DNA from 2 places in the Clostridioides sp. ES-W-0016-02 genome. Region 2 is predicted to be linked to the other one. Evidence: riboswitches for the same ligand, from Rfam matches in the RefSeq annotation. Region 2 holds a riboswitch; the other holds the start of a gene.

What was found. A riboswitch is a leader RNA that binds a small molecule or an ion and turns the genes downstream of it on or off. The one in region 2 is predicted to bind lysine.
Region 1: it holds a riboswitch for lysine, as region 2 does, so the genes downstream of both, IC758_RS08395 (Na+/H+ antiporter NhaC family protein) here and IC758_RS10855 (aspartate kinase) in region 2, are expected to answer to the same signal.

Annotation. Positions count from the first base shown of each region.
Region 1 covers NZ_CP061361.1:1,743,430-1,747,384, forward strand. The annotation lists gene IC758_RS08390 (lipoate--protein ligase) at 62-1,048, opposite strand; lysine riboswitch at 1,217-1,393, shown strand; gene IC758_RS08395 (Na+/H+ antiporter NhaC family protein) at 1,538-3,268, shown strand; tRNA gene IC758_RS08400 (tRNA-Leu) at 3,380-3,460, shown strand.
Region 2 covers NZ_CP061361.1:2,221,793-2,229,656, forward strand. The annotation lists gene IC758_RS10840 (AI-2E family transporter) at 1-18, shown strand, start outside; gene IC758_RS10845 (hypothetical protein) at 167-832, opposite strand; gene lysA (diaminopimelate decarboxylase) at 1,037-2,329, opposite strand; gene IC758_RS10855 (aspartate kinase) at 2,347-3,540, opposite strand; lysine riboswitch at 3,622-3,790, opposite strand; gene IC758_RS10860 (hypothetical protein) at 3,901-4,518, opposite strand; gene IC758_RS10865 (hypothetical protein) at 4,687-6,387, opposite strand; gene IC758_RS10870 (hypothetical protein) at 6,689-7,252, opposite strand; gene IC758_RS10875 (DUF2140 domain-containing protein) at 7,413-7,864, opposite strand, start outside.

The DNA.
Region 1 (3,955 bases), 480 kb from region 2:
TAGCATGATTTTTTGTATCTGTAAACATAATTTTATAAATATTTTAAAGTTTTTGTTATTTCTATTTAACACCCAAAATTCCAGAAACTAAAATATTAGTATCAGCACCCAAGAAATAGTCATTTATTTCAATATCATCTAAAATAGCTCTCAATGAATTCTCCTCATGCTTTGTACCAATAAGTTTATCTTCTACAAAAGATACATCACACTTCCCAAAGAAATCTCCAAAAAACTTTATACTAGTTATTATACCTTTATCAACATTTAAATTAAATTCTACATTTCCACCAGCATATTTTAATTCATTTGAAAGAGAGTATTTTGGTGAATTACCAAAATTCCAATCCCAAGTTTCATATTTTGATTTAGTAAGTTTTTCTATTTCTTCTATGTCATATTTACTTAGAGAGTAATTTGTATTACCAGTATTTGTTGAAGAAAGATAATTCATTATAGCATCTTTAAACTCAAGTATATCCATATCAGACTGTAAATGTTCGCTTATATTGGTTACACGAGACTTTACAGATTTTATGCCTTTACCTTCAAACTTTATGGGTTTTACTTTTAGTGCATTTGAAAGGTCATTTATTTCAGATGAAAATAAAAGTGTCCCATGATGCATCACTTTATTTTTATAGTTATGTTGAGCATTTCCAGAGAATTTTTTACCTTCTATAAGAAGGTCATTTCTTCCAGAAAACTCAGCATTGACATCTAAGGTTTTAAGCAAGTCTATTATTGGTTGAGTGAATCTTCTGAAATCACTAAAGCTATTATTATTACAAGCTATAAATGTAAAGTTTATATTTCCTAAATCATGAAATACAGCTCCTCCACCAGATTGTCTTCTAACAACTGGTATTGAATGTTCTTTTATATATTCTAAGTTTATTTCAGAAAGTGTATTTTGATTTTTTCCAACGATTATAGAAGGTTCATTTCTCCATAAAATAAATAAATCTTCGTCAAAGTTTTTAAGTAGATATTCTTCCATTGCTAAATTAAAATAAGGGTTTGTTTTTTCATTGTAAATTAATAACATTAAAGTAATTCCTCCATATAATTGATAAAATTTTTTTAGCTGATTTTAGTACAATTATTTTTATAATTCGACAATAATATAAAAAATCCTTTAAAGTAAAATTTTTAAAACTTCCTTGCAAATTTTAAATAAATAATATATACTCAAAATATATTTAATAAAAGTGAATAAAAGGGTAGAGGCGCAATAATCTATCAGTACCAATAAGGAGTTAAGCACAAAGAATTATTGGGAAAGGGGATATTGCCGAAGTTTTATAATCGATGCTTTAAGATTATATTGCTGGGGGTACATAAAATATATGTACAACTGTCACAGGTTTATTTGTGGTGAGCTATCATTTAAGGAATTATATTATATTTGTTTTTAGTATTATCAATGTATTGTAATGTTTAAGCCTTGAGTGTTTACCACTCAAGGCTTTTTTATTTTATCATAACCCATAATACCCTATATAATTCACAAAATTAAAAAGAGAGGGAGATTTATATGAGAAATAAAAAATTTAACATTATTTTTCTGACGACAATTATGTTTATAATGTCAACTGTAATGGTATTTGCAGAGGAAGATATAGATACAATTGCACTGGCTAACGCAGAAAAATTTGGAATTTTAACTTTAATACCACCATTAGTTGCTATAATACTTGCATTTATAACTAAAAATGTAATAATTTCTTTATTGCTAGGAATTCTTTCTGGAAGTTTTATAATTCAAGTCAGTGGAGTTAATGTATTTGCTGCATTTATACAAGCGTTTTTAGACTTAGTAGATAGAGCTTTAGTATCTCTGTCAGACCCCTGGAATGCAGGGATAATACTACAAGTCTTAGCAATTGGGGGAGTAATAAATCTTGTTGCCAAGATGGGTGGTGCTAAGGCTATAGCTGAAGCACTTGCAAAGAGAGCAAAATCAGCTAAAGGTACACAGATTATAACTTGGTTTTTAGGTCTTTTAGTTTTCTTTGATGATTATGCTAATTCATTAATTGTAGGACCTATGATGAGACCAGTTGCAGATAAAATGAAAATATCAAGAGAAAAATTAGCATTTATAATAGATGCTACAGCAGCACCAGTTGCTGGGCTTGCTATAATATCTACATGGATAGGTCTTGAAGTTGGTTTGATACATGATGCTTTTGAAAGTATAAGTGTAGATGTTGATGCATTTGGCATATTTTTAAATACAATACCATTTAGATTTTATAACATATTAATATTAGCATTTATTGTAATTTCAGCGTTATTATTAAAAGAATTTGGACCAATGAGAAAAGCTGAAATAAAATCTAGAAGTAGAAAAATTGGTACAGACCTTGATGAAGGTGTTGAAGAGTTGGATGATTTAGCTCCAAAAGATGGAGTGAAATTAAGTGTATGGAATGCTATAATTCCAATAGGTACATTAATAGTAGTTGCACTAGCATCATTCTATTATAGTGGATATACATCTATAATGGGAGGAGAAGATAAGACTTTAATACAATTATTTACAAATTCGCCATATTCTTTTGAAGCAATCAAAGAAGCGTTTAGTGCATCTGATGCATCTAGAGCATTATTCCAATCTGCATTAGTTGCAAGTTTAGTTGCTATTATAATGGCTGTAGTTAAGAAGATTTTTACAGTATCAGAAGCAATTGATGTTTGGATAGATGGTATGAAAAGTTTAGTAATCACTGGTGTAATATTAATACTTGCTTGGTCATTAAGTTCAGTAATAAAAGAGTTAGGTACAGCTAAATTCTTGATACATTTATTATCAGGTTCACTGCCTCCATTCTTACTACCAAGTTTAATATTTGGATTAGGAGCAATAATATCTTTTGCTACTGGAACTGCTTATGGAACAATGGGTATACTTATGCCACTTGCGATACCACTTGCATATTCACTAAATCCTGACATGTCTTATGTAATAGTAAGCACAAGTGCAGTTTTAACAGGTGCAATATTTGGAGACCATTGTTCTCCAATTTCAGATACAACAATACTTTCTTCAATGGGAGCTGGATGTAATCATATAGACCATGTTAATACTCAAATGCCATATGCTATATTTACAGCAGTAATTACTATTGTATTTGGATATATACCAGCTGGATTTGGATTGCCAATATATATAGTATTGCCAGTTGCTATAGCAGCTGTATTTGTAGGTCTTCAAATTATAGGTAAGAGAGTAGATGAAGCAGAAATAGAACTTGCAGAATAAGGCTGTAAATGAATTTTACCTTTTATTATCATTATTTTGTTTATTTTTAGATAATTTAAAAAAGTTATTGAAAATAATAGCGAAATATAGTAAAATAAAAGAGTAATATAAGCGGATGTGGCGGAATTGGCAGACGCACTAGACTTAGGATCTAGCGCCATTGGCGTGGGGGTTCGACTCCCTTCATCCGCACTTTACAGTACTTAGTTGTGCTGAAAAAAAACTGGGGTTGCTGGCTTTCGGAGTGGGCTATCCCGTTTTTATTTTTTGATAAATAACTATATTAAATTAATAGGGATACCTAATGATAGGAATTTGCTATATTGTTATTTTTAGAAAACTTGTAAAAAAGCTCAATAAGTTCTTTTTGTTATACAAAAATAAAATTACATATACAACATTTAAAATGTATGTAAATAAAGGTATAAAATTTTATAGCAATGTATTTTAAAAGTATAAAATGATTAAAATTTTAAGAAATATTCAAATCACATAACCATTCAATAGTTGTAATTCTATTAAAAATATTCTATTTTAAAAATCTTATTTTTCACAAGTTTAAAATTGTAAACGATTTCATCAAGTGTATGAATATACTTTTAACATGTTATAGTAAATCTCGATACAAATTTACATTTGGTTCTTTGTGTGTTATTTTAATAATAAATTAAGTGAAAATGTTATTTT
Region 2 (7,864 bases):
GACAAGAGATTGCAATAAGCTTTATCTTTTATAATTTTAAAAATTAATTATTATCTATTACATTACTATAAAAAAATGAAATTAACTCTTGGCAAAGAATATATGCTAAAAGTTAATTTCATTTTCTGATACAAAGTCTTAATTGTTTATATGTAATACTTTACATTTACTGATTATTTGAGTTCTGAGAATTTCCACTACTATCTGACCCTCCACTATTTTCTGATGAAGGTGGAGTTGGTGTCGGTGTTGGATTGCTCGTATTTGGTTTTTCTTGATTTTGAGAAGAATCATTGTTAGTTACATCTTTGTTATTGTTTGAAGTTGTATTTTTGTTTTTGGAATTAGATTTATTATTTTTACTCTTTTCACTATAGGAAGATTTCTTTGCTTCTGATTCCACTCTATACCTATCTTCTCCAGCTGTGTCTTTTGCCTTTTTCTTTCGTTCTTCCTCTGCTTCATTCTGTTCTTTTTCTAATTTAGTCAATTCCTCTTTCTTTTTAGATGCTTCATTTTTAATAACAGATGAGCCGTTTTTAATTTTCTCTATAAGCTTAAGCTCTTTAATTGCATCCGTATAATTTGTAGCTTTTTCAAATTCATCCACATTTAGCATTCTCATAGATTGCATATACATAGCTCTTGCATTTTCATTAGCGCTATCTTCTTCTAATGCAGAGGATAATGCTTCCATAGCTTTTTTATAGTCATGTTTCTCTAAATATATTTTTCCTTGCTCAGTTGAACTTATTTCATCTTTTTTATTAAATGAACATCCTACAAGAAATATAGATAATATCGATATCAATAAAATTACTCTTCCTCTCATTAAATCCCTCCTTGTCATATACTTTAAATTTTATCATAATCAGGAAGTTTTTAAAATATTTTATATTTATTACAGGAAAATTGTTAATAAAACAGAAAATAAGTAGATATGACTTGAATAACTATAACAAACTAAAAATTAGTTTAAATCTATAGATATATCGTCTAATCTACTTATTTTAAAATTTAATATTTAATTCTTCTTCTATACTTCTAAAGATAATAAGTCTTCATAACTTTGTCTTTTACAAATTATCTTGTCATCTCCATCAAATACTGACACTACTGCTGCTCTTGGTATTTTATTATAATTTGAAGACATTGAATATCCATATGCACCTGTTGATGTTGTTATAAGTACATCTCCACTTTTTATATCCATTATATCTATATCTCCAATTAATATATCTCCACTTTCACAACATTTACCAGCTATTGTTACATGGTTCATGGTTTCATGGTTAATCTTATTTACAATACTGCATTCATAATTAGCTTGATATAGTGAAGGTCTTACATTGTCTGTCATACCTCCATCTACACTTACATAAACTCTAACATCTTTTATATCTTTTATTGAACCTACTGTATACAATGTACTTCCTGCATTTGCAACTATTGACCTTCCTGGTTCTATTACCAATGTAGGTACTTCTATTCCAAGTTCTTTACAAGAATTTTCTGCTTTAGTGATTATAGTTTCACAGAATTCTCTTATAGTTTTAGGTTTATCACCTTTACTATAATAAACACCTACACCTCCGCCTAAGTCAATTTCTGTCAGCTGTATATTAAATTTTTCTTTTATTTCTTTTACTAAGTTCATCATTATATCTACTGTATCTATGTATGGTTCTACATCAAATATTTGTGAACCGATATGAGCATGAAGACCTACCAATTTAATATTTGTATAATCATTCAATTTTTCTATTGCTCTAAACAAATCTCCATTTACTAAAGCAAAACCAAATTTAGAATCTATTTGACCTGTTTTTATATAATCGTGTGTGTGAGCTTCTATACCAGGTGTTATTCTAAAATATATTTCTTGAGTTTTCTTCTTCTCTTCACATAATTTTTCAATTAAATCTAACTCATAGAAATTATCTACTACAAACTTACCTACTCCCAAATCTAATCCCATATTTATTTCTTCTTCAGTTTTATTGTTTCCATGAAAGAAAACTTTTTCCATAGGAAAATTTGATTTATAAGCTGTATATAGTTCCCCTCCTGAAACTACATCCAAACACATCTCTTCTTCATTTATAAGATTACACATATAAAGAGGTAAAAATGCCTTACCTGCATAAGCAACTTTATTTTTTCCATCTTTAGCCTTAAAATATTTTATATATTCTCTACAGTTTTGTCTTACTAAGTCTTCGTCAAATACATATAATGGAGTTTGATATTTTTTACTAAGCTCTAGACAGCTTACACCTCCAATATATAATTCATTGTCTTTTACAGTCATAGTTCCATGAAGTTTCATAATATCCTCCCTAAGTTTTATATATTAAATACTTCTGCTATTTTCTCAATAGCTACTTGTTTATCATCAGAATTTATGGCACAAGTTATACGAATTTCTGATGTAGTTATAAGTTTTACCATTATACCATTTTCATTAAATATCTTAAATACTTTAGCAGCAACTCCAGAAGTATTTTTCATACCAAGACCTACTAAAGAGAATTTAGTGATGTTATTATCAATTACTACATGTTCTTCATTTGTATATTTAGACACTATCTTTTTGCACTCTCCTAATTCTTCTTTTGGAACTGTAAATGACACACTTATTTTATCTAAAATAGGTGCAGTTTGACTTATCATATCCACACTTATTCCCATAGTTGCTATATCTTCAAATAAACTAGATATATTTTCTACTTTAAAATCTTTTATTGTTATAGAACTATCATCATCACTAGTAGCTAATCCTGTTATTACTTTATCCTCTAATTTCATGTCTTTTCCCCCTCTTATATATGTTCCTTTTACTGTACTACATGTACGTCCAACATAAATTTCAACACCATATTTTTGTGCAAGTTCTATACTTCTTGAATGCATTACTTGTGCTCCTAAACTTGCTAATTCAAGCATCTCTTCATATTCAATCTCATCAAGTTTATTTGCCTTTGCATATTTTCTTGGGTCTGTAAAATAAATTCCATCAACATCTGTATATATCTCACATTTGCCATTTAATTTAACTGCAAGAGCTACAGCAGATGTGTCTGAACCACCTCTTCCAAGAGTAGTTACATCACCATCTTCATTGATTCCTTGAAATCCAGTTACTATTACAACATTCCCTTCATCTAAACTATTCTTTATTCTATTTACATTTATATCGTCAATTTGAGATTTTCCATGAAGTCCGCTTGTTTTTATATTTAATTGATAAGCATTATAGCTTATGGCTTTACAACCAAGTGCATTTAATGCTATTGATAATAAAGATGCTGAAATCATTTCTCCAGTAGACATTAAAGCATCTAGCTCTCTTTTACTAGGTTCATTACTCAATTCTTTTGCCAAGTTTATATATTCATCTGTTGATTTTCCCATAGCAGATACAACTATTACCATTTGTGGATTTTCTTTTCTTCTTTCTATTATATTTTCTGCAATTGACTTTATTTTGTCAGTATCTGCAACTGAACTTCCTCCATATTTTTGGACAATTATACTCATGCTTTTTCCCCCTCAAGCTAAATTTTGATAAATAAAAACGCCCAAAGGTATACTTTGGACGTGTGAACTTCATAGACCAAGTAACCTTGTAGCTCACCACTTTAAAAGTGACAGCCTTATGCATATTCTGCATAAGTCCAGAAAATCTGTTTGTCAACAACTTTTCTTCGGCTATAGACCCTTTCATCAATCATCAACACTTACCAGCTACTATTGATTACTCTTGAATATAGCTACCTCTACCCTAGGCTCATTATTATTAATTAATTTATTAATATAGTTTTATCATATTCTATATAATATTGCAACAATTTTTTTACAAAATGTGGCAAATCAAAAACTTTATTTTCTAAAAATATCTTATATACAATTAAATAGTTTATTTAATCCTAAATCTATAAAATTTATACTATATTCATTATCTTCTTTCTCTAAGTCATTTAATTCAGATAAATTATCTGGTGTAACCACCAAAATATTTGGTACTCTAAAAAATGGAATTGTAGATTTATCTATTTTTCTAGAGAGATTCTCATATTTAGAAACATCTATTTCATTATTTAAATCAACATCTACTAAAACCTGCTTTATATTGCCAAATTGATCTGTATATTCAATAAATAAATCATATTTAACATCATCTACACTAACATTTCGATAAAATCTTTTTACATCACAACCTGCAGTATTAATTCTAACAACTAGTTCTGACCCTACTAGAGCCTTTATTAAATCATCTCCCTTAAAAAGCTTACTACCATTCAAATAGTAAACATATGAGAGGTCCTTATAGTTACGATAATCCACATCACATGGATATTTTTTTAGTGTATACTCACTACACATTTTTCTCAATGTTTTTTTGAAATTTTTTTTATTGTATCTTTTTTGGTCTCCATAAATCTTTCTAAATTGAGCTTCTGTAACACATCTAACCCTGCTAATTAAAAGCAATATCTCTTTTTCCATATTCGTCATAGTACATTCTCCTTGAAGTATTATTTGCAAAGTTGTACTAATATTATATTAAATTTATGACATTAAATTTACAAAGAATTAAAATAAAATAGCTAGTTTTTATAGAATTTATTTCTATAAAAACTAGCTATTAATGCACTAAACACTATCTACAGTTTTTTTACTAAGTTACACATTGCTTTGACTTTCAGAATCTTGTGAATTTGTATCTTCATTAGTTCCTGTCTCTTGTTTTGCTTTTTTATCATCAAAATTTGCAATATTTAAGTTATCAAATTCTGACATTTCAATTACACCAGAATCTTCTTTTGAATATGATATTTTAACTTTGTCTCCAACTTGAGTCAATGGTAATTCGCTAGATACTTTTGAGGTAGCTTTAAATATTATCTCTTTATTAGAATCTAAAGTTACATAGTAATTAGTATTTCCTCCTCGCACATCAGGACTTATTCTAGTTACTACACCTTCTATAACTTCATCTTTCATATCATTATCAAGCTTTAAGTCATTGCCTTTAGATTCTAATGAATCTTTATAATTTCTTAAAGCTTCATTTTTATCTTCCCCTAGACCAAGTACATTATAATCTTCAACAGATACAAAGGCTACTCTCTTTACAAGACCAGCTTTATCTTTTAAAGATGATACATATGTTGGCTGACCTAATATATTGTACATAACAGGGAATGTAGCTTCATAATTCTTTTCTTGAACATTACCTTCAGCTGATTTCATCGCAGCTGTCTCAGTTGCTCCTGGCTGCTTATACAGTTTAGCTTCTTTAGTTCTAGAGTCAACAAGCATAAATCCAATTGTAGATTCATCTCCACCAGACGATGTTATACCTGTATACCAATATGACCTATTGTCATTTCCATAGACTAGCGATGTCCCTTCTGTTGGCACTAGTACTCCCTTTTCTGATATAACAGAATTTAAAAATCCATTGACATAAACACCCCAGTCTTGAATTTGGTCTGTTACAAATTTTTGTGGTTGTATTCTATCTACCCATTTAGGTGTATTTTTAACATTATAGACATTTATTTTTCCAGTTTCTGCATCAACGGTAGCTATGCCTGTAGCATTTGCTCCTCCGTAACCAATTTTATGTTCATATAAACTTACAACCCAATAAGGTCTTCCTTCATCATTTATTTCAAGAGTAAAATCTGTCATACCAACATTTACAATACCATGTATGTATAAATGTCTTTGTAAATCTTGATGTAAATAAGCTTCTGGTTGATATACTATCTTTATTGGTTTTCCATCTATTTCTTGAACTAGTTGAACATCTTGAGGATTACTTGCTGATACCTTTACATATCCACTTGTACCACTTAAAGATGTAACCCATTTAATTATATCTCTATGCACAAGAGGTGCTACCCAGTACAACTCTCCATCTACATTTTGTATATGAAACTTTCCTAATTTTGATACACTACCTATAGCTGGAACTTCTCCAAGTTTTTTATCACCTAATTTCATTGCCATGTCTTCATCTACAAGACGAATGTCATTTACACTGACAGGACTCATATCATCAGTAAATTTACTCTCAGTCACCTTTCCTAATAAGTCTTTATAGGCTTTTGCATGAAGTACAGGTGTAGAGGCTATAAAAGGTACAACTACAACATATACAAGTAAAGCTATTGCTATTGAGAAATTATATTTAGCAAGTTTAGATGTTCTTTCATTTCTATCTAGCATCATATCTAATATTCCTGCTACAACAAAAAATATTATTCCTACTGAAAATAAAGATGTGAAGTCCAGTCTAAGTACAGGTAATTTAATAAATGCATAAATTGCTACAATTATGAGTGAAACTCCATATGTTTTAAGATATCGTTTCATTTAATACTCCTCTCTATAAAATATTATTATTACTATTATATCCATATATTTACAAAAAATAAATATTTATCATATTTATTATGTATTAAGATATCTTTATACTTTTGTACCACTATTTATTTATATTTGATTTATATCTCAAAAAAATATTATAATCATGTAAATAACTACAGAAAATCAAAAACTGAAGAAAGTGTTCTAACTAAGATTTACGAATTCTTAATCCTCTCGAAGTTAAACTACCATCTTCAGCCTAATTATTTAGCAATATTTTTATATGATAAATTTTAAAATAAATTTTTTATATGTTTGCCATTTTGGATACATAAGAATGCTGTTTAGAATTATATTCTGACAATAAACCTTCATACTCTAAAGTTAAACCATTTAAATTATAGAAATCATTTGGTGTTACTTCAAATGCTTCTTTATTCAAAATATCTATTTCACTTTTTTCTAACATATCAGCAACAAAGTTTGAACATACGTATTTATATTCAACTTTTCTGTGAATATTCATAGACAAATATATCAATGCCATTATATCATAATAGTAATCTTCTCTATAATCACTAATTAATTTTATATTTTTAAATAGATTTTCATATTGTGAATTATCTACTTCTAATGAATATACTCTACATACAGTATTTTTTCTTATAGCATATAAGCCTTGATTTATATTTTCTTCAACAAAGCCTCCAATAAATGGATTTCTTGGATTTAATCTCCCAAAAGAATACATTGGCTTTAAATTTTCATTTAATGATATTGACACATGTGTATACAGTTTTTTACTTATATTTCTTATTAAATAAGATAATACAGTTCCTGTATATGTTGTTACAATATAAATTTTATTCATCATTTCCCCCCAATCTAGTAATTAAATAATATTATACACTTACAACTTAATGTCATAAAATATTCTAACATAATAAAGGCTATTTTACAAATTTTGATTTTAAAGTGCTTTAATATTATATAAAATATAATAAAAATATAAATATAAATTTTCTATATTTTTAACCAACAGATGTTTTCTTTAAATTAATCAAATGATTTAGTATATACTGAGCTTTTCCAGAATCCTTTAGATAACCTAATGCTCCATTTATTTGTGATTTTAAATCTATTTCTACTTCCATATCCAAATCAACATTTCCTTTTTTTATAGATATATTTTTAAGTGTTACTGGATAAAGATAACTTTTTTCTAAAGTAATTTTATTTCCATTAACCTCAAATGGAACCTTTTTATTGTAATTACTTAGTATTTTTTCTAGCATTTTATCACTTATTTTAAATTTTCCAATCTTTACATTTTCAAGACTTACAACCAAATCTTCATTTTTTAAAGTGGGTTTTAGTTCAAGCTCATATTGGCTATTGATTAGACCAAAGACCTTATATGGACCTGCCACTTTTATTTTTCCATCCTTCATCTCAACAAAATTATTTTCAAATTCTTTAATTC